One region of the Micromonospora sp. A202 genome, then DNA from elsewhere that is predicted to be linked to it. Evidence: predicted binding sites of a transcription regulator. Region 1 holds the regulator's gene; each other region holds the start of a gene.
The links. The regulator HrcA, encoded in region 1, represses chaperone genes, less so after heat shock. The targets are predictions, from matches to a motif close to GGTTNGCACNCTCNNNNNGAGNGTGCNAACC.
Positions count from the first base shown of each region.

Region 1 (7,455 bases):
CAGGCGACCGCGCCGGTCGCGTCGCCCATCAGCGCTCGGCTGAGCACCTCGGAGTCGTCGGCCCACTTCTGGTAGGCCTCCGGGAAGGCCGAGCGCTGCACCCGCTGGGCGGCGTCGGTGACGCGCATCTTCTCCCAGCCGCGCACCTTCTTGAGCGCCGCGTAGAACCGGTTGGCCGCGTAGCGCGGGTCCCGGATCTGGGCCGGGGTGCCCCAGCCCTGGCTCGGCCGCTGCTGGAACAGGCCGACCGAGTCCCGGTCGCCGTCGGCGAGGTTGCGCAGCCCGGACTCCTGGTACGCGGTGGCCAGCGCGACCACCACGGCCCGCTCGGACATCCCGCGCTGTGCCCCGATGGCTGCGATGGTCGCCGCGTTGGCCATCTGGTCGGCGTCGAGCGCGACCCGACCGTCGGCCTGCACGGTGCACTTCCGGGCCGCCAGTGGCAACTGGAGGCGGTCACCGACCTGCCGTACGACGAGCCAGATCGCGATCACGGCGACGAGGATGAGCACCACTCCACCCGCCACGGTTGCCCGAGTTCGCACCCACACCCCCAGATCGACAGTCTGACAAGCGTACGTCCCCCACGGGCCTCTCCGGGTCGTCCGCGCGGTTCCAGGCCGGCTCTGCCGACCCGTTCCGATCGCGGCATTCCCGCTCCGGCCGCGCTCTCACCTGCCCGTATGCCCTGTGGTCCACCCTGCTCCGGCGAGAATCGAGCATCCGGTGCCACTGCCTGCCGACGGCCGGTCCTAGCCGGCATGATCACCGGCGCCCCCGGCCCTACCCGGCATGATCACCGGAACCACCGTCCAGAGCGGCCGCCCATCGAGCCAATCGCTTCTCCCGGAAGGCCATGATCCCCTCACGCCCTTCGTCGGAGAGGAAGTAGCCGGTCGAGAGGGCGGACAGCCGGGCCAGGTCACCGCGCAGCTCGGCGGTGCCCGGCCGGCGCAGCAGCTCCTTCGCCCCGGCCAGCGCGCCCGGCGCTCCGCGCACCAGCGAGTCGCAGTAGCGCCGAACCGCGTCGTCCAGCCCGTCCGCCGGGACCGAGGCCGTGACCAGGCCGATCTCGGCGGCCCGTCGGCCGTCGAAGGTGTCCCCGGTCAGGTAGAGCTCGGCGGCGGCGCGCGGGTGCAGCCGGGGCAGCACGGTCGCCGAGATCACCGCCGGGATCACCCCGATCCGCACCTCGGTGAACGCGAACGTCGCCTCGTCGGCGCAGACCGCCAGGTCGGCGGCGGCGATCAGGCCCAGCCCGCCGGCCCGCGCCGGCCCGCCCACCCGGGCCAGCACCGGCTTCGGGCAGTCCCAGATCGCCGCGAGCACGTCACCCAGCATCGCGGCGGGCACCGTGCCGCTGGCGTACGCCGCGGCCGTCTCCTTCAGGTCGGCGCCCGAGCAGAAGACCGGGCCGGTGTGGTCGAGCACTATCGCTCGAACCGTCTCGTCGGCGACCGCGTCGCCCAACCCCGCCAGCAGCTGGGTCATGAGGCCGGTGGAGAGCGCGTTGCGGTTGTGCGGGCTGTCCAGGGTGAGGGTGGTCACCCCGCGGGCCGTGGCGACCCGCACGAGGACGTCGGGAGAGGTCATGCCGGGCACACTAGTGGCCATGCCCGGCGTCCTTCCAGATGGTGAGACCGTCCCCGTCGACGGATCGCTGCCCGCCACCGCCACCACGGCGGTCGGCGCGCGCGGCTTCGGCGTGTACGTCCACGTGCCGTTCTGCGCCAGCCGCTGCGGCTACTGCGACTTCAACACCTACACCGCGTCCGAGTTGGGCGGCGGTGCGAGCCGCGAGGGGTACGCCGACACCGTCCTGGCCGAGCTGGCGCTCGCCGCCCGGGTGCTGGGCGACAGCCCGCCGCCCCGGGTCGACACCGTCTTCGTGGGCGGTGGAACTCCCACCCTGCTCCCCGCCGACGACCTGGCCCGCATCCTCGACGGCATCGACCGCACCTGGGGGCTGGCCGCCGACGCCGAGGTGACCACCGAGGCCAACCCGGAATCGGTCACCCCGGAATCGTTGAAGCTGCTGCGGGCCGCCGGCTACAACCGGATCTCGCTGGGCATGCAGTCGGCCTCCCCGGGAGTGCTGGCGATCCTGGACCGCAAACACAGCGCCGGCCGGGCCACCGCCGCCGCCCTGGAGGCACGGGACGCCGGGTTCGAGCACGTCAACCTGGACCTGATCTACGGCACCCCGGGGGAGCGCACCGAGGACTTCGCCGCCTCGCTGGAGCAGGTCGTCGCCGCTGGGGTGGACCACGTCAGCGCGTACGCCCTGATCGTCGAGGACGGCACCCGGCTCGCCGCCCGGATGCGGCGCGGCGAGCTGGCGTACCCCAGTGACGACGTGGCCGCGGACCGCTACCTGGCCGCGGAGGCCGCGCTCGACGCCGCCGGGCTCTCCTGGTACGAGGTCTCCAACTGGGCGCGCACCGACGACGCCCGCTGCCGGCACAACCTGCTCTACTGGACGGGCGCCGACTGGTGGGGGCTGGGGCCGGGGGCGCACAGCCACGTCGGCGGGGTGCGCTGGTGGAACGTCAAACACCCCACTGCGTACGCCCAGCGGTTGGCGGCGGGCGCGTCACCCGGCCTGGCCCGGGAGGTGCTCACCGGCGACGAGGCGCACATGGAGGACGTGATGCTCCGACTGCGCCTCGCCAGCGGTCTCCCGTTGGCGGTGCTCGACGCCACCGGCCGGGCGGGCGCCGAGCGGGCCCTGGCCGACGGCCTGCTGGCCGCCGACGAGTACGCGGCCGGCCGGGCGGTGCTCACCCTGCGCGGGCGGCTGCTCGCCGACGCGGTCGTGCGTGACCTGCTGCCCTGAGTGGGCGGGCCGTTCCGGTGGTGCGGGCCGGCCGGGGGAGCGGCCGACCCGGCATCACTTGATGAAGTTCGCGGAGAGCGGGTAGCGGTAGAGCTGCCCCTCGTTGGCCTTGATTCCGGCGATGATGCCGAACACGAGACCGAGGATGACGGCTGCGCCGACCCCGATGAAGCCGATCAGGATGCAGGTCAACACCCAGCCGACCAGGCCGACGATCGACCAGATGAGCTGGAAGTTGAGCGCCGCCACGGCGTGCGCCCGCACCGTCGGGGACTGGCTGCCACGTGCCAGCATCGCCACCAGCGGGGCGATCCAGCCGAGCACACCACCGCTGACGATCATGCCGACGGCGCCGCCGAAGTGGGCGATCAGCGCCCAGGTCTTGTCCTCGTTGTTGGCGAAGCCGCCAGGGCCGCCGTAGGCGCCGCCGGTCGGGTAGCCGCCACCGGGCGGGGGATAGCCGCCAGGCGGGGGATAGCCACCCGCCGGAGGGTAGCCGCCTGACGGCGGTTGGTCACCGGTGGGCGGCGGATAGCCACCGGGCGGGGGATAGCCGCCCGGGCCGGGTGCCCCGGACAGTGGTGCGGTGGGCGGCTCCGGCGGGTAGTTACCGGGGTCACCCGCGCCGGGAGGGCGAGGAGGTTCAGTCATGGATGCCACCGTAGGGGCACGTGGCAACGCGGCACCAGCGCGACACCGCCCGGCCGTGAGGGTCGATCGGCCCGGCGGGGTGGCGCGGGCCGCACCGACGGGCAGCCGTTGATCATCGCGCTGGCGGGCACGCCGACGTAGACTGGCACTCGTTACAGTCGAGTGCCAGGACGGCCCGGCCGGCCGAGGACGCCGGCGGCCGACGTGCGACAGGAGGTGCGGAGGATGGGTCTCGACGACCGGAAACTCGCCGTGCTCCGCGCCATCGTCGAAGACTACGTCTCCACCCAGGAGCCGGTCGGCAGCAAGGCGCTGGTCGAGCGGCACCAGCTCGGGGTCTCCCCGGCCACGGTCCGCAACGACATGGCCGTGCTGGAGGAGGAGGGCTACATCCGGCAGCCGCACACCAGTGCCGGCCGGGTGCCCACCGACCGCGGCTACCGACTCTTCGTCGACAGGTTGTCCCGGGTCAAGCCGCTCAGCCCAGCCGAACGCCGGGCCATCGAGCGCTTCCTGGTCGGCGCGGTCGACCTCGACGACGTGGTGCACCGCACCGTGCGCCTGCTCGCCCAGCTCACCCGGCAGGTCGCCGTCGTGCAGTACCCGAGCCTGGCCCGCTCCTCGGTGCGTCACCTGGAGCTGGTGCCGATCTCCACCACCCGACTGATGGTCGTCATGATCGCGGACACCGGGCGGGTGGAGCAGCGTCTGGTGGAGCTGCCCGGTCCGGTGCCCGCCGACGACGTCACCGACCTGCGCCGACTGGTCAACGAGAAGCTCGCCGGCGCCCGGCTGTCCGACACGCCGCCGCTGGTGCAGGCGCTGGTCGAGGAGTCGTCGCCCAAGCTGCGTCCGGCGATGACCACGCTCGCCACTGTGCTGCTGGAGACCCTGGTCGAGCGGCACGAGGAACGCATCGCCCTGGCCGGCACCGCCAACCTCACCCGGGGTGGCCTGCTCGACTTCCAGGGTTCCCTTCGACCGATCCTCGAGGCGCTGGAGGAGGAGGTCGTCCTGCTCAAGCTCATCGGCGAGACCGAGCCCAGCACGACCCGGGTGCTGATCGGCGACGAGAACGAGTTCGACAACCTGCGGGCCGCCTCCGTGGTCAGCACCGGCTACGGCCCGGGCGCCACGATCGTCGGCGGCCTGGGGGTGCTGGGGCCCACGCGGATGGACTACCCCGGCAACATCGCCACGGTTCGCGCCGTGGCACGCTACGTGGGCGAGTTGCTGGCCCAGAACTGATTGGTCAGGGCCGATGCGGCCGGCTGCGGCCGCCGACCGGCACAACGCGAGACGAACATGAGGACACGGAACGCAGTGGCCAGGGACTACTACGGCATTCTCGGTGTGAGCCGGGAAGCCTCCGATGACGAGATCAAGCGCGCCTACCGCAAGCTGGCGCGCCAGTTCCACCCGGACGTCAATCCGGACCCGGAGGCTCAGGAGAAGTTCAAGGACATCAACGCCGCGTACGAGGTCCTCTCGGACGACCGGAAGCGGCAGATCGTCGACCTGGGTGGCGACCCGCTCGCCCCGGGCGGCGGCGGTGCCGGAGGCCCCGGAGGTCCCGGAGGTGCCGGCCCGTTCGTCGGCTTCCAGGACATCATGGACGCGTTCTTCGGCGGTGCCGCGGGCGGCGCCCGTGGTCCGCGTCCGCGTACCCGGCCGGGCGCCGACGCGATCCTGCGCCTCGAACTGGACCTGCACGAGACGGCGTTCGGCGTCGAGGCCCCGATCACCGTCGACACCGCAGTGCTGTGCACCACCTGCTCCGGCGCCGGCACGGCGGCCGGCACCCACCTGGCGACCTGCGAGGCGTGTGCCGGGCGGGGCGAGGTGCAGTCGGTGCAGCGCACCTTCCTCGGCCAGGTGGTCTCCGCCCGGCCGTGCACCGTGTGCCAGGGCTACGGCACGACCATCCCGCACCCCTGCCCCACCTGCGCCGGCGACGGCCGGGTGCGCACCCGCCGCTCGCTGACCGTCAAGATCCCGGCCGGCGTCGAGGACGGCATGCGGATCCGGCTCGCCCAGCAGGGTGAGGTCGGCCCGGGTGGCGGCACCGCCGGCGACCTCTACGTGGAGATCCACGAGCGGCCGCACGACGTCTACTCCCGCAAGGGCGACGACCTGCACTGCCGCGTCACCGTGCCGATGACCGCGGCGGCACTGGGCACCCGGCTCACCATCAAGACCCTGGACAGCGAGGAGACGGTCGACGTCAAGGCCGGCACCCAGCCGGCCAGCACGCTGCGGCTGCGCGCCCGGGGCGTACCCCACCTGCGCGGCACCGGCCGAGGCGACCTCTACGTGCACCTGGACGTGCGGACGCCGACCAAGCTCGACCCCGACCAGGAAAAGATGCTGCGCGACTTCGCCAAGACCCGCGGTGAGGAGGTCGCCGAGTTGTCCAAGCAGGGCGGCTTCTTCTCCCGGATGCGCGACGCGTTCAACGGGCACGCCTGAGGTGTCCGCGCCGCTGTTCCTGGTCGAGGCGCTGCCCACCGGCGACGCGCTGACCCTGGACGGCCCCGAGGGGCACCACGCCGCCACAGTGCAGCGGCTGCGCGTCGGCGAGGAGCTGCTGCTCGCCGACGGCCGGGGTGGCACGGCCGCCGCCGTGGTCACCGCCGTCGGCCGGGGCACCCTGGAGGTCACCATCACCTCCCGGGGGTACGCGGACGCGCCCGTACCCCGGATCGTCACCGTGCAGGGCATCGCGAAGGGCGACCGGGGCGAGTTGGCCGTGCAGGCGATGACCGAGGTCGGCGTCGACGAGATCGTGCCCTGGGCGGCGTCGCGCTCGGTGGCCCAGTGGCGCGGTGACCGGGGCGTACGGGCCCGGGAGAAGTGGGTGGCGACCGCCCGGGAGGCGGCCAAGCAGGCCCGCCGGCCGTGGCTGCCTGTGGTGGCCGGTGCGCCGGACGAGTCGACAGCCACTGTGGCCCGCCGGATCGCCGGTGCCGCCGCCGGGTTCGTGCTGCATGAGGAGGCCGACGAGCGGCTCACCACCGCCCACCTGCCGGCCACCGGTGAGATCGTCCTGGTGGTCGGCCCCGAGGGTGGCATCGCCCCGGCCGAGCTGACCGCATTCCGTGAGGCCGGCGGCCGGCCGGTGCGGCTCGGGCCGGCGGTGCTGCGTACCTCGACCGCCGGAGTGGCGGCGCTCAGCGTGCTCGCCACCCGCCTCGGCCGCTGGTAGTCCGACCACGCCCGTCCGGCCTGCTCGCGGCGTCGGTCAGGGGCGGGGAAACACCGGCACGACCTCTTCCTCCGGCGTCAGGTCCAGCCCGGCCGGCCCGATGATCTGTGGGTCGGGCGTGCCGACCACCTCGGGGTCCTTGCCCGCGTAGTCGAAGCGGTGCAGCACGTGCCGGATCGCCTCCAGCCGGGCCCGCTTCTTGTCGTTGCTCTTCACCACCGTCCACGGCGCGTCGGCGGTGTCGGTCCAGAAGAACATCGCCTCCTTGGCCTCCGTGTACTCGTCCCACCGGTCCAGCGACGCGATGTCCATCGGGGAGAGCTTCCACTGCCGGACCGGGTCGACCTGGCGGATCGCGAACCGGGTGCGCTGCTCGTTCTGCGAGACGGAGAACCAGAACTTGACCAGCCGGATGCCCGAGCGCACCAGCATCCGCTCCAGCTCCGGGGCCTGACGCAGGAACTCCAGGTATTCCTTGCGGGAGCAGAAGCCCATCACCCGCTCGACGCCGGCCCTGTTGTACCAGGAACGGTCGAACAGCACGATCTCACCGGCCGCCGGCAGGTGCGCCATCCACCGCTGGAAGTACCACTGGCCGGCCTCCCGCTCGTCCGGCTTGGCGAGCGCCACCACCGACGCCCCACGCGGGTTGAGGTGTTCCATGAAACGTTTGATGGTGCCGCCCTTGCCGGCCGCGTCCCGACCCTCGAAGACGATCACCAGACGCTCGCCGGACTCCTTGATCCAGTCCTGGAGCTTGAGC
Region 1 covers NZ_VFMP01000001.1:5,228,768-5,236,222, reverse strand. Annotated here, with positions in the region: gene FBZ33_RS24100 (hypothetical protein) at 1-551, opposite strand, end outside; gene FBZ33_RS24095 (enoyl-CoA hydratase-related protein) at 784-1,593, opposite strand; gene hemW (radical SAM family heme chaperone HemW) at 1,613-2,836, shown strand; gene FBZ33_RS24085 (DUF4870 domain-containing protein) at 2,891-3,487, opposite strand; gene hrcA (heat-inducible transcriptional repressor HrcA) at 3,713-4,735, shown strand; gene dnaJ (molecular chaperone DnaJ) at 4,811-5,956, shown strand; gene FBZ33_RS24070 (16S rRNA (uracil(1498)-N(3))-methyltransferase) at 5,958-6,692, shown strand; gene ppk2 (polyphosphate kinase 2) at 6,729-7,455, opposite strand, start outside.

Region 2 (7,455 bases), 600 kb from region 1:
CGGTGACAGTGACCGTGTGCCAGCCGGTGGCGCCGTCCGGGACGACATCCTGCGTACGCTCGGTCTGGGTTTCGCCGGTGGCGTCCGTTGCCCGGACCTGGAGCCGGTGCTCGCCTGGCGTGGCGGCCCAGCGCCACGACCACTGCACCCAGGTGTCCACCGACACGGCTGGGGCCAGCTCGGCCTGCTGCCACTCGCCGTCGTCGACGCGGACCTCGACCTGGCGGATGCCCCGGTGCTGCGCCCACGCCACACCGGCGATGGTCACCGGCCCCGTGGTCAGCCGGTTACGTCCCCGGGGCGTGTCGATCCTCGACTGCGTCTTGATGGGCCCTTCGACCGACCAGCCGCGCGGCACCCAGTACGCGTCGAAGTCCGCGAATCGGGTCAGCTCCAGCTCGGTCACCCACTTGCACGCCGACACGTAGCCGTAGAGGCCGGGCACCACCATCCGGACCGGGAAGCCGTGCTCGACCGGCAGAGGCTCGCCGTTCATGCCGACCGCCAGCAGCGCGTCCCGCCCGTCGCGCAGCGCGGCGGTGGGGGTGCCGCAGGTCCAGCCGTCGACCGACCGGCCGACGACCTGGTCGGCGTCCGCGTCCGGCTCGACCTCGTCGAGCAGTTCCCGCAGGGGTACGCCGAGCCAGCGGGCGTTGCCGATCAGGTCACCGCCCACCTCGTTGGAGACGCAGGCCAACGTGACGTACCGCTCGACCAGCGGCCGGGCCAGCAGGTCGGCGTAGGTGTAGGTGCGCTCGGTGCCGACCCGCCCGTGGATCCGCAGCCGCCAGCTGTCCGGGTCCACCTGGGGTACCACCAGCGCGGTGTCGATCCGGTAGAACCCGAGGTTCGAGGTGACGTACGGCGCGAGTTGCGCCAGCGAGAGGTCCGCGCCTGCTGGTACGGCCGCTGCGGGGGCGACCGGCGCGGGCAGCCGGATCGCGTCCCGAGCGGCGGACACCCCGCGTCGACCGGCCAGCCAGCGCCCACCGAGACCTGCCGCCACGGCGGTGCCGAGCAGAACCCCGCTGCTGGTGAGGAACCGCCGCCGCGACTCGGGGTCGACTTCCGCAGCCCCGGCCGTGGGTTGCCCGCCCGGAGCCACCGGCGCAGCGGGCGCCACCGGGCCAGCAGGCGACATCGGCGCGGCGGGAGTCACCGGCACCGGCAGGCCCTCCGGCGTCGGCGAGGGCGGCTCGGCCCGCGACCCTCGCGCCGGGCCCGCAGGCGGCACCGGACCGACAGGCGGCACCGACCCAGCAGGCGGCACCGACCCAGCGGGCGGCGCGATCGGCGTGGGCGGTGACCATGGCCAGGGGTCCAGCTCGAACGGGCCGTCGATGAACAGCCAGAGCACCAGGCCGCCGAGGCCGGCGCCGACAAGCGACGGCAGCGCGTCGGCGGCGTCCGCACCGGAACGGGTCAGCGCGGCGGCCACACCGATGACGCCGAACGCGGCGATGCCGGCCAGGCCGAATGCCAGCCGTCGGACCGCCAGCACACCGAACAGCGCCGCGAACCCTCCCAGCAACAGGCCCGTACCGACCAGCAGCGCGATCTTGTCGGCGGTGCCGAAGAGGTCGATGGCGAGTTGCTTCAGCGACTCGGGGACGGCGTCGACGACCACCCCACCGACCGCGACCAGCGGTGCCGACCGGGGGCCGGTCAGGACCGCCACCGGTTCGGCGATTCCGATCGCGACGGCGGCGGCGGTGATCCCGGCCAGCGCGGCGTAGCGCCGCGACGTGGTGCTCATCGGCCCAGTGTGCGCGATCATCCGGTCCACTCGCCAACAACGGCGGCGTCGGTAACAGACCCATAAGACGAGCCGGGGCACACCGTCGTGCGACGGTGTGCCCCGGGACGGGTGTTGCTACCGGGTCAGAAGCCCGGGCCGTGCTGGTGGCCGTGACCGTGGCCGTGGCCGCCGCCGGCGGACTGCTCCGCCTGCTCCGGCTTCTCGACCACGAGGCTCTCCGTGGTGAGCAGCAGACCGGCGATCGAGGCGGCGTTGGTGACCGCGTTGCGGGTCACCTTCACCGGGTCGATGATGCCGGCCTTGACGAGGTCGACGTACTCGCCCTTGGCGGCGTCGAGGCCGTTGCCCCACTCCAGGTCGGCGACCTTCTGCGTCACGACGTAGCCGTCGTGACCGGCGTTCTGGGCGATCCAGCGCAGCGGCTCGACGAGCGACTTGCGCACGACCGAGACACCGATCTTCTCGTCGCCGGTGAAGCCCAGGTCGTCGTCGAGCACCGAACGGATCTGCACCAGGGCGGCGCCGCCGCCGGGCACAGTGCCCTCCTCGACCGCAGCCTTGGTCGCCGCGATGGCGTCCTCGATGCGGTGCTTGCGCTCCTTCATCTCGACCTCGGTGGCCGCGCCAGCCTTGATGACGGCGATGCCACCGGAGAGCTTCGCCAGCCGCTCGGCCAGCTTCTCCCGGTCCCAGTCGGAGTCGGAGGCCTCGATCTCCTTGCGGATCTGGGACACCCGGTCGGCGACGTCGGCCTTCTGGCCGCCGCCGTCGACGATCGTGGTGTTCTCCTTGTCGACCACGACGCGCCGAGCGGTGCCGAGCACCTCCAGGCCGACCTGGTCGATCTTGTAGCCCAGCTCCGGGGCGACCAACTCGGCACCCGTGGAGATCGCGATGTCCTGGAGCATCGCCTTGCGCCGGTCACCGAAGCCCGGGGCCTTGACCGCGCAGACCTTGAGGGTCTTGCGCAGCGAGTTGACCACCAGGGTGGAGAGCGCCTGGCCGTCCACGTCCTCGGCGATGATCAGCAGGGGCTTGCTGTTCTGCAGGATCTTCTCCAGCAGCGGCAGCAGCTCTTCGATCGCCGAGATCTTCTGGGTGGTGACCAGGATGTACGCGTCCTCAAGGACGGACTCCTGGCTCTCCAGGTCGGTGACGAAGTTCGGCGAGATGAAGCCCTTGTCGAACTGGAGACCCTCGGTCACTTCCAGCTCGGTGGTGAGCATGGAGCCTTCCTCGACGGTGATGACACCGTCGCGGCCGACCCGCTCCATCGCCTCGGCGATCAGGTCGCCGATCGTGGCGTCCTGCGCGGAGATCGTCGCCACGTTCGCGATCGACTCCTTGCTGGTGACCTCGGCGGCACGGCCGAGCAGCGCCTCGGAGACCTTGGCGGCCGCCGCGTCGATGCCCCGCTTGAGGCCGGCCGGGTTGGTCCCGGCGGTCACGTTGCGCAGACCCTCGCGAACCATCGCCTGGGCCAGCACGGTCGCGGTGGTGGTCCCGTCGCCGGCGACGTCGTTGGTCTTGGTCGCCACCTCCTTGACCAGCTGCGCGCCAAGGTTCTCGTACGGGTTGGTGAGCTCGATCTCCTTGGCGATGGTCACACCATCGTTGGTGATCGTCGGCGCACCGAATTTCTTGTCCAGGACGACGTTGCGCCCGCGCGGGCCGAGGGTGACCTTGACCACGTCCGCGAGGGCGTTGACACCGTGCTCCAGCAGGTGCCGGGCGTCGTCCGAGAAGCTCAGGATCTTCGCCATTTATGTCCCTTCGAAGCGCCATTGCCCCGGCCCGGCGAGCCGGACCGGGGCAATGGCACTGATCGGTTGCTTACTTCTCGATGACCGCGAGGACGTCGCGGGCGGAGAGCACCAGGTACTCCTCGCCGGCGTACTTGACCTCGGTGCCGCCGTACTTCGAGTAGAGGACGGTGTCGCCGACCTGCACGTCAACCGGAACCCGGTTGCCGTTGTCGTCGACGCGGCCCGGGCCGACAGCGAGGACAGTGCCCTCCTGCGGCTTCTCCTTGGCGGTGTCGGGGATCACGATGCCCGACGCCGTGGTGGTCTCAGCCTCGTTCGCCTGGACCACGATGCGGTCCTCGAGCGGCTTGATCGCAACCTTGGTCGCGGTAGTCACGGGCATACCCTCCTGGGGTACTGGTTTCGTTGCTGGCCGGCGGGGCCGACCAGCGTCAATCTGCCTCATGCCACCGGGCGGGGCCGTCGTCGCGGGTGCCGGTCCGCCTGGCGTGCGCCCCCGGGTCGTGAGACCCGGAAGCTGGCACCCTCAGGGTGAGAGTGCTAATCGCAGGTTATTCCGTGGCTAGCACTCCGTCAAGGAGAGTGCCAGCGAGTCGCGCCCCGCCAGCCCGGATTTCCGGGTCCACCCGGACAATGACCGGGTGGATCTCGATCAGCTGGCGGCGCTGCGTACCCCCGAGGGGTCGGCCGCGCTCACGGCGGCGGCCGGGCTGGCCGGCGGTGATCCACTGGCTGCGGCGTCGGCCCTGCGCGCGGCCGGGGTGCCGCCGACGCTCGCCGCGGCCGCGCTCACCCAGGCTGAGCTGCGCCACCGGGCGACCGGCAAGTTCGGCCCGGCAGCCGCTGGGATGTTCCTCACCCGCCCGGGGCTGGAGCAGGCCACCCGCCGGGTGGTCGCCGACCGGCGGGCCGCCCGGCTCCACGCGGCCGGCGTGCGCACCCTGGCCGACCTCGGATGCGGCCTCGGCGCCGACGCGCTGGCCGCCGCCCGCGCCGGCATCCGGGTGTACGGGGTGGAGGCCGACCCGGTGACCGCCGCGATGGCCGCCGCCAACGCCGACGCGGCCGGGCTGGCTGACCTGTTCACTGTCGAGTGCGGGGATGCCACAGCGTTCGACGTCTCCCGGGTCGACGGGGTCTTCTGCGACCCGGCCCGCCGCACCACCGGCACCGGGCGACGGATCTTCGACCCGCGCGCCTACTCACCACCGTGGGACTTCGTGACCGGGCTGGCCGAGCGGGTGCCGCGCACCGTGGTGAAGGTGGCGCCGGGCCTGGACCACGCGCTCATTCCGGCCGGCGCGGAGGCCGAGTGGGTCGGCGTCGATGGCGACCTGGTCGAGGCCGCGCTCTGGTGTGGTGACCTGGCTGAGGTGCCCCGCCGCGCCACCCTCTACCGCCAGCGGGGCGTCGAGACACGCCGCCACCAGCTCAGCGGCTCGGGTGCCGACGAGGCGCCGGTCGGGCCGCCGCGTCGCTACCTGTACGACCCGGACGCGGCGGTGGTGCGCGCGCACCTCGTGGCCGAACTGGCCACCGAACTGGACGCCACCCTCGGCGATCCGAGCATCGCCTACCTCTACGCCGACCAGCCGATCCGCACCCCGTACGCACGCTGCCTGGAGATCACCGACGTGCTGCCGTTCTCGCTCAAGCGCCTGCGGGCGCTGCTGCGGGATCGTCGGGTGGGCCGGGTGGAGATCCTCAAGCGGGGTTCCGCGCTCACCCCGGAGCAGCTTCGACGGGACCTGCGGCTGGCCGGCGGCGAGGCGGCGAGCCTGGTGCTCACCCGGGTCGCCGGCGCACCGACAGTGCTGATCGGTAGGCCGGTCGACTAGCGTCGCCGGTGTGGCAGGACAGGGCACTCCGGCGACGGCACTGGTGGTCAAGCGTGGGGTGGCGCACCGCACCCATCCGTACCGGGTGGCACCGGACGCCCCGAACTACGGCGCGTTGGTGGCGGTGGCGCTCGGCGTGCCACCGGAGCGCGTGTTCAAGTCGCTGGTGACCGAGGTCGACGGCGCACTGACCGTGGCGGTCGTTCCGGTCACCGGCGAGCTGGATCTGAAGGCGCTCGCCGCGGCCGTCGGTGGCAAGCGGGCGGCGCTGGCCGACCGGGCGGTCGCCGAGCGGGCAACCGGCTACGTACGCGGTGGGATCAGCCCGCTCGGGCAGCGCAAGCGACTGCCCACAGTGCTGGACGACTCCGCGCTGACATTTCCGACGATCTACGTCTCGGCTGGTCGGCGCGGTCTGCAACTCGAACTGGCCGCGGCGGATCTGGTGGCGCTGACCGACGCCCGCACCGCGCCGTTGCAGACCCACTGACGACCTTCGTTACGTCGACTCCCTCGTGGGATACCCGCGGAGTAACAGTCGCGTTGCTGAATTGTTATCGCTCCCAACAAACTATGCACCTGCGCGGTCTTGTGGAGCCGGTGTGACGCGAAATACGTTGCCGGACACAACAAAACAACACCTCCCCCACCTCCGAAAGGACCCTGCACATGCGTAAGGGGATCCTCACCATCGCCGCCGTGGGCCTGCTCACGACCGGCGGCTTGACCGCCTGTGGCGACGACTCCGGCGACAAGGCCGCCTCCGCCAAGACCCCCAAGATCGGCGTGATCCTCCCGGACAGCAAGTCCTCGGCCCGTTGGGAAACGGCGGACCGCCGGTTCCTGGAGGAGGCGTTCAAGGCCGCCGGTGTCCAGTACGACATCCAGAACGCCCAGAACGACAAGACCGCCTTCCAGACCATCGCCGACCAGATGATCACCGGTGGCGTGACCGCCCTGATGATCGTCAACCTGGACTCCGGCACCGGCAAGGCCGTGCTGGACAAGGCCAAGTCGCAGGGCGTCGCCACCATCGACTACGACCGGCTCACCCTCGGTGGCTCGGCCCAGTACTACGTCAGCTTCGACAACGAGACCGTCGGCAAGCTCCAGGGCGAGGGTCTGTCGAAGTGCCTGACCGAGAAGGGCGCCAAGAACCCCGTCGTGGCGTACCTGAACGGCTCCCCCACCGACAACAACGCCACCCTGTTCAAGGCCGGCTACGACTCGGTCCTCAAGCCGAAGTTCGACGCCAAGGAATACGTCAAGGGCCCTGAGGACGCGGTGCCGGCGTGGGACAACGCGCAGGCCGCGACGATCTTCGAGCAGCAGCTCACCAAGGCCAACGGCAAGATCGACGGCGTGCTGGCCGCCAACGACGGTCTCGGCAACGCGGCCATCTCGATCCTGAAGAAGAACAAGCTCAACGGCAAGGTGCCGGTGACCGGGCAGGACGCCAGCACCGAGGGCCTGCAGAACATCCTCGCCGGTGACCAGTGCATGACCGTCTACAAGGCGGTCCGGGAAGAGGCCAAGGCCGCCTCCGACCTGGCCATCGCCCTCGCCAAGGGCGAGAAGAAGGACACCGGCCAGACGGTCAAGGACGGTGACCGGGACGTTCCCTCGGTGCTGCTCACCCCGAAGGCCATCACCAAGGAGACCGTCAAGGACGTCATCGCCGACGGCTACGTGACCAAGGAAGAGGTCTGCACCGCGGCGTACGCCAAGTTCTGCGCCGAAGCCGGCATCAGCTGACCGACGCCGCAGTACCCGCCGGAACGACCATCGCCGCCCGGCACGGGAGCACCCTTCCGTGCCGGGCGGCGCCCGCCGGACGGGCCCCGACCCTCCCTTGAGAAGGAGACCCCCGTGTCCCCGACCCCCTTGCTGGAACTCCGCGGGATCGACAAGAGCTTCGGTCCTGTCCAGGTGCTCCGCGACGTCGCCCTGACCGTCCACCCGGGCGAAGTGACCGCACTGGTCGGCGACAACGGCGCCGGCAAGTCGACCCTGGTGAAGTGCATCAGCGGCATCCACCCCACCGACGCCGGAGAGTTCCTGTTCAACGGTGAACCGGTGCACATCGGCAGCC
Region 2 covers NZ_VFMP01000001.1:5,830,816-5,838,270, forward strand. Annotated here, with positions in the region: gene FBZ33_RS26925 (molybdopterin-dependent oxidoreductase) at 1-1,756, opposite strand, end outside; gene groL (chaperonin GroEL) at 1,882-3,522, opposite strand; gene groES (co-chaperone GroES) at 3,593-3,907, opposite strand; gene FBZ33_RS26940 (methyltransferase domain-containing protein) at 4,167-5,363, shown strand; gene ybaK (Cys-tRNA(Pro) deacylase) at 5,374-5,853, shown strand; gene FBZ33_RS26950 (sugar ABC transporter substrate-binding protein) at 6,033-7,118, shown strand; gene FBZ33_RS26955 (ATP-binding cassette domain-containing protein) at 7,233-7,455, shown strand, end outside.
Region 2: a site for HrcA is predicted at 4,041-4,071, ahead of groES (co-chaperone GroES). Genes of this name have one in related genera too.

Region 3 (7,455 bases), 950 kb from region 1:
GACCAGCAGGCGGCGGGGCTGACCCGGGCGGAGATCGGCTGGGTGGGACCCGTGCCGTTCTACTCGGGCGGCGCGGGTGCCCGGATCGAGCGGGTCTTCTTCCTGTACCGGCGGACCCTGCCGGTGGCATAACCGGGGCAAAGGGGACATTGATCCATTCGCCCGCGTCGGTCATCGACGCCCCCTACCGTTTCGGTAGAGGAGGCAGCCATGACCACGGATGACGACCAGACCGAGGACGGCCCGCCGATTACCTGGAAACCGGTCGGCGAACTCCCCGGCCAACTGCCGTTCGACCGGCTCGACTACGGCGACGCCGAGCAACTGGCCGAGATGACCACCGACGACGGGTCGGCGGTCGTCGAGGAGTCACGGGAGATGGTGGACGAGCCGATCAAACTGCTTCCGCCGTACGACCGGGCACAGAAGCGGCGCAACCAGCGCCCACTGCCGACCTGACGACGAACGGGGCGGACCGCATCAGCGGCCCGCCCCGTTCCGTGTCGGAACTGGACTCAGAAGTCCATGTCCCCGCCACCCGGGCCAGCCGGGGCAGCCGGGGTCTTCTCCGGCTTGTCCGCGACAACGGCCTCGGTGGTGAGGAACAGCGCCGCGATGGAAGCGGCGTTCTGCAGCGCCGAGCGCGTCACCTTGGCCGGGTCGATGATGCCCGCGGCCAGCAGGTCGACGTACTCGCCGTTGGCGGCGTTGAGGCCGTGACCCGCTTCGAGGTTACGGACCTTCTCCACCACGACGCCGCCCTCAAGGCCGGCGTTGACGGCGATCTGCCGCAGCGGGGCGTCCAGCGCGACCTTGACGATGTTCGCACCGGTCGCCTCGTCGCCGACCAGGTCGAGCTTGTCGAAGGCGGTCTTGCCGGCCTGGACCAGCGCGACGCCACCACCCGGGACGATGCCCTCCTCGACGGCGGCCTTCGCGTTGCGAACGGCGTCCTCGATGCGGTGCTTGCGCTCCTTGAGCTCGACCTCGGTGGCCGCGCCGACCTTGATGACCGCAACGCCGCCGGCCAGCTTGGCCAGCCGCTCCTGCAGCTTCTCGCGGTCGTAGTCGGAGTCGCTCTTGTCGATCTCGGCCCGGATCTGGTTGACCCGGCCCTGGATCTGCTCGGCGTCACCGGCACCGTCGACGATGGTGGTCTCGTCCTTGGTCACCACGACCTTGCGGGCGCGGCCCAGCATGTCGAGGCTGGCGGCGTCGAGCTTGAGGCCGACCTCCTCGCTGATGACCTGGCCACCGGCGAGGATGGCGATGTCGGTCAGCATGGCCTTGCGGCGGTCACCGAAGCCCGGCGCCTTGACGGCGACCGACTTGAAGGTGCCACGGACCTTGTTGACCACCAGGGTGGCGAGGGCCTCGCCCTCCAGGTCCTCGGCGATGATCAGCAGCGGCTTGCCCGACTGCATGACCTTCTCCAGGATCGGGAGCAGGTCCTTCACCGACGAGATCTTGCTGTTGGCGATCAGGATGTACGGGTCGTCGAAGACGGCCTCCATACGCTCCGGGTCGGTCATGAAGTAGGCCGAGATGTAGCCCTTGTCGAAGCGCATACCCTCGGTGAGCTCCAGCTCCAGCCCGAAGGTGTTGCTCTCCTCGACGGTGATGACGCCTTCCTTGCCGACCTTGTCCATCGCCTCGGCGATGATCTCGCCGACGGTGCTGTCGCCAGCGGAGATGGAGGCGGTGGAGGCGATCTGCTCCTTGGTCTCGACGTCCTTGGCGAGCTTGGACAGCTCCTCCGAGACGCTCGCGACCGCGGCCTCGATGCCCCGCTTCAGGGCCATCGGGTTGGCGCCAGCGGCCACGTTGCGCAGGCCCTCGCGAACCAGGGCCTGGGCCAGGACGGTCGCCGTCGTCGTGCCGTCACCGGCAACGTCGTCGGTCTTCTTGGCGACCTCCTTGACCAGCTCAGCGCCGATCTTCTCGTACGGGTCCTCGAGCTCGATCTCCTTGGCGATGCTCACACCATCGTTGGTGATGGTGGGGGCACCCCACTTCTTCTCGAGCACGACGTTGCGGCCCTTCGGGCCGAGGGTCACCTTTACGGCGTCGGCGAGCTGGTTCATGCCCCGCTCGAGGCCGCGGCGAGCCTCTTCGTCGAAAGCGATCATCTTGGCCATACGGCGTTGTCCTCCTGGACACTCACGGGCCACCCGAGATGTGTGCCCCGGATGGGCCGCCTGGTGTGCGCACCTAGGGACGTCGCCACCTGGCGACGACGACGTCCTTCGGCCGGGCCGGATAGCCCGCGACGACCGGCCATGTGCTGCCCCGGTGTCTCCACACCGGCACAACCTGGCCCCACCGTCCCGACCGTTGGCACTCACGGTATGCGAGTGCCAATGACTTGTTTAGCACTCTCCCCTGCCGAGTGCAAGCACGATGGGGCCGCTCAGCCGAGTTCCGCGGCCAGTCCGGGAGTGTTCACCGGCGCCTCATGAGCGCGCTGCTCGGCGTACGTGACCAGCAGACCGATCATCTGGGAGAGGTGGGCCGGCAGGGCCAGCACCGCGGTGATCCCGATCACCACCACCGCCCCGACCGCGCTGTCCGGGGACGCGAAGGGATCCGTACCGAACGCCGAGGTGCCAACGCCCTCCAGCACGCCGGGAATCACGGTGCCGACGATCACCGCCAGGGCAACCAGGGCAACCCGACCGAGCAGCAGGCCGAGCCGGTCGTGGAACATCCGGAACGACCGGCCGATCGGGTTGTGGCGTTCGAAGAGGTAGACCGGGCCGGCCATGCTCAGCGCGAACGCCAGGTAGATGCCCGGCAGGACGCAGAAGCAGGCACCGATGCCGATGAGCAGGCTGATCAGCAGGGTCCACCCCCACAGCCCGAGTGCCCGACGGATGCCGTAGCGCAGCGCGGAATCCAGGCTGCCCGGCTGACCGGCCGCCTGCTGGGTGATCACCCAACTGCCGGCGGCCCACCCGACGGCCTGCAACAGCCCGACCAGCACGCTGCCGCCGATCAGCAGGACCAGGAGGCTCACCAGCTCCACGGCGAAGTTGTCCGGCAGGGCGGCGGTCGTGCTCGTCTGGGCCTCGGCGGCCCACTTCGCCGACGGGTCCGCCCCGAGAGAGATCACCGAGAGCACCGCCGCGGGCAGCACCTGGGTGAGCAGCATGATGGGCACCAGCTGCCGCCAGCCCCGGCGCAGCGCTCCCCAGCACCGGCTGAACCAGCCGGCCAGGCCGGCACCGGGTGGGGTGACCAGGGGGTCGTTCGGGTCGTACCCGTAACCCGGCGGGTACCAGTTGACCGGCGGCCCCGGATGCCACGGCTGCGGACCGTAGGGCCCCGCTCCAGGCGGGTAGCCGCCGGTCGGCGGGAACACCCACCCCTGCTGCGGCTGACCGGCCGGGCCCCAGGCGCCCTGCGCAGGATCCCAACCAGCCGGCGGGACACCCGGCACGGAGCCAGGCGGCTGACCGGCCGGGCCCCAGGCGCCCTGCGTGGGGTCGGACGGGCCTGGCTCACCCGGCCCGTAGGGCGGGTTGGACGAGGGTGGCTGGTCGGTCATGAACGCTCCTCAGCATCGGCTGGAACGGTTCACGATCTTCCCGGCTGCGCGCCCGTGCCGCCAGCCCCCAAGGCGTTGGCCGACCAGTGCGGAACGGTCAGGCGATGACGCGTACGTGCTCCGCCTGGGGGCCCTTCTGGCCCTGGGCGATCTCGAACTCGACCCGCTGGCCGTCGTCCAACGCCTTGTAGCCGTCCATCTCGATCGCGGAGAAGTGAACGAACACGTCCTGACCGCCGTCGACGGCGATGAAGCCGTAGCCCTTTTCGGCGTTGAACCACTTGACGCTGCCCTGTGCCACGGTGCCACTTCCCTCACTCTGCGCGGTGCTGCCTGACCCGGCGCACGGAGCGGCCGGGCGCCCTCGGACCACCGCTCCGGCAATCGATGACCGCCATTGAAGTAGGTGACCGAAATCGCACGCTACACGAGGACTGACAGCCGCGCACGACCACAAATCGGGCATGGTCCTGATCGCTTCCACACCAGCTCCGGCCGCACCGGTCGACCCGACGCGGCGATCCGACGGATTCATCGACGTGAGTGCCCGCGGGGAAGGAGACGAGGCTGCGCCGCGACCCGGTGAAGATCGGGCCCGACCCGAAAAATGCCGTTCACCCCCTGTGATAGGCATGCGGCATGACCACCGATACGGGCTCGATCTCCGTTCGTCGTGCGGAGATCCGCCGGGGCCGGCCGGAGGACGCCGCCCGGATGCGGGCGCTGCGCCTGGAGATGCTCGCCGACGCACCGTTGGCCTTCCTGGAGACCCTCGCAGACGCGGCGGCCCGGCCACACAACGAGTACGCCGCACGGGTCGCGTACACCTCGGCCGGCCCGAACAACGCGCAGTTCGTCGCGGACCCGGGCGGTCGGCTGGTCGGGCATGCCGGTGGCACGGTCACCCCGGACGAGCCCGGGCTGACCGTGATCTACGCCGTGTACGTCACGCCGACCTGGCGGGGCAGCGGCCTTCTCGGTGACCTGATCGACGGGGTGGCCGACTGGTCCCGGGCGTGCGGCCGACCGGAACTGCTGCTGGAGGTCGTGGTCGGCAACGACCGCGCCTACCGGGCGTACCAGCGGCTGGGCTTCAAGGACACCGGCGTGCGAGTCCCCCACCCCAAAATCCCAGCCCTGAACGAGCTACAGATGCGCCGACCCGCCTAGAACAGAGAACTCATCCCAAGGCAGAACCACTCTGACGCCCCCCAATAAAGAAACCGGAAGCGCCCGCGCCACAGTGCCCACAAGGGGTTTCCGGGGCAGCCCGACCCGCGCAGGGATCAAGCCTGACCGCCCGGAGCGGGTCGGGCTGCCCCGGAAACCCCCACCGCAACCACCTACACGTGACGCCGAGACTGAACGATCCGGAACCGGTTGGCCACATAAGCCCCATCGGTCAAAGCCGAGTTGGCCGCCGCGTTGGCCCCGCTGCCGTGGAAGTCGGAGAACGCCGCCGACTGGTTCACGAAGACCCCGCCGGTGAGGTTGCAGGACAGGTGTACCCCGACCTCGACCGCGACCGCCTCGGTGGCGTCCAGCACCGCCTCGTCGGTGGAGTAGACCCCGGCGGTGAGCGCGCCCTTCTCGCCGACCGTCCGGCGCAGCAGCTCCAGGCTCTGCGCTGTGGAGTCGGTGGCGATGGCGAACGAGATCGGCCCGAACCACTCCCGGCCGTACGTCTCCGCGTCGTCCGCCGCCAGCTTCACGATCGTCGGGGTACGCACCACCGCGTCGGCGTACGCCGGGTGCGCCACGACCCGCGACTCCAGCACCGGCTCGCCGACCTTGGTCACCTCGGCCAGCCGTTCCAGCACCCCGTCGTTGACGATGGCGCCGGTCAGCTCCACGCCTCGCGCCGGATCGGCGGTGAGCTTGCCGACCGCTGCGGCGATCCCGCCGGCCACCTCGTCGAAGCTCTTGTGCCCCTGGTCGGTCTCGATGCCGCCGGCCGGGATCAGGATGTTCTGCGAGGTGGTGCACATCTGGCCGCTGTAGAGGGTCAGCGTGAAACCGAGGTTGCGGCACATGCCGGCGAAGTCGTCGGTGGAGTCGATGACGACAGTGTTCAGACCGGCCTTCTCGGTGTAGACCGAGGCCTGCCGGGCGTGCGTCTCCAGCCAGTCGCCGTACTCGGTGGAGCCGGTGAAGTCGACGATCTTCACGGAGCGGTGCAGGGCCAGGTCGCTGGCGAGCTTCTCACCGGGCGCCTCGGCCGCCAGCATGATCAGGTTCGGGTCGAACCCGGCCTCGGCGAGCACCTCCCGGGCGTACTTCACGGTGATGGCCAGCGGTAGCACCGCGCGCGGGTGCGGCTTGACGATCACCGGGTTGCCGGTGACCAGCGAGGCGAACAGCCCGGGGTACGAGTTCCAGGTCGGGAAGGTGTTGCAGCCGATCACCAGCGCCACCCCACGCGGCACCACGTGGAACGTCTTGGTCATCCGCAGCGGGTCACCCTTGCCGGCGGCCTTCTCCCAGCCTGCCGTGCCCGGGTGCCGGGTCATCTCGGCGTACGCGTAGGCCAGCGCCTCCAGGGCCCGGTCCAGTGCGTGTGCGCCGCCGGCCTGGAAGGCCATCACGAACGCCTGCCCGCTGGTGAACTGCACCGCGTTGGCCAGCTCGAAGATGTTCTTGTGCAGCCGGTCGAGGATCTCCAGGCAGACTCCCACCCGGGCCTGCGGGCCGGCGTCGCGCCAGGCCGGCAGCGCGGCGGAGGCGGCGCTCACCAGCTCGCCGGGGCCGGCGTGCGGGTAGCGCACCGCGAGCTCCACCCCGAACGGGCTCGTCTCGGTGGCGACCCGGTCGCCAGCGCCCGGCTGGTCGAGCGGGAAGTCCCCACCAAGGTACGCCTCGAAGGCGGCCTTGCCGTCGGCGGCGGCGGTCTCGCCGTACACCCGAGGGCTGGGGGATTCGGGATAGGCGGACCAGTAGCCCCGCTCCGTGATCGCGGTCAGCGCACGGTTGAGGGTGTCGGCGTGCCTGTCGTGCAGGGGCTGCGGGGTCTCCGTCATGCCCGCCATCATGCCTGAGCCCGGTCCGCGAGCAGAAGCGCCAATGACCGACGGCACCGCGGTTGCCCGCGGCGGCAGCGGGTAACCGCGGGCCTCCGGCCAGGAGAGCCGGCCACGGGAGGGCGGCGGGTGAGGACCACCGAGATCCGGGTGCACGGGGTCGCCGACAAGGGGCCCGAGACGATCCTCGACCGACCGATCGTCGCGCGGGTCGCGGGAGACGACAACGCCGGCTTCTACCGGCCGCGGCCCGGCTACGGTGCCCCCGCGGACCGCGACGGGGTGACGCTTGAGGCGTACCGCTGGAGCCGGCTGACCGGCGGCACCGCGACCCGGACGTTCTCCCTGGTCCTGCTCCTGCCGTTCATGCTCAGCAACATCGCGGTCTGGATGCTGCCGGTGACCGGTGGCGGCGGCCGTGCCGCGCGGGCGCTGTGCCGACTGCTGGCCGCGACGATGACCGCGATGTACGTGCTCTCCACCGTCGGGGTGTCCCTCGACCTGATCGCCTGGCAGTGCGCGGCCTACCCGAGGTGTCTGGAGGGGCGGCGGGAGTTCTCCTGGCTGGGCGGCGTGCCGCCCGGGCAGCGGCTCGCGCTGCTGGCCGTACCGCCGGTCATCGCGATCGTCCTGATCTGGCGGCTCGGTGCCCGGACCTGGCAGCTCCCCGAGGACAGCGACCACGCTCCCGGCGTGGGTGCGGACCGGCTCGACGCGCCCGCCTTCTGGGACACCCGCTCCCTGCTGCGCCGACTGCGCTCGGTGCATGTCGCGGTGGCGCTGGGCACGCTCGACGTCACTCTGCTGCTGGCTCTGGCGCCGCACGACGCCACACTGCCCGGCTGGCTGCTGCTGGCCGCGAATGTGGTGCTGCTCGCCGGCGCGGTGGTG
Region 3 covers NZ_VFMP01000001.1:6,180,576-6,188,030, forward strand. Annotated here, with positions in the region: gene FBZ33_RS28635 (GNAT family N-acetyltransferase) at 1-132, shown strand, start outside; gene FBZ33_RS28640 (hypothetical protein) at 211-459, shown strand; gene groL (chaperonin GroEL) at 516-2,138, opposite strand; gene FBZ33_RS28650 (DUF3300 domain-containing protein) at 2,411-3,547, opposite strand; gene FBZ33_RS28655 (cold-shock protein) at 3,645-3,848, opposite strand; gene FBZ33_RS28660 (GNAT family N-acetyltransferase) at 4,187-4,717, shown strand; gene paaN (phenylacetic acid degradation protein PaaN) at 4,891-6,564, opposite strand; gene FBZ33_RS28670 (hypothetical protein) at 6,694-7,455, shown strand, end outside.
Region 3: a site for HrcA is predicted at 2,333-2,363, ahead of groL (chaperonin GroEL). Genes of this name have one in related genera too.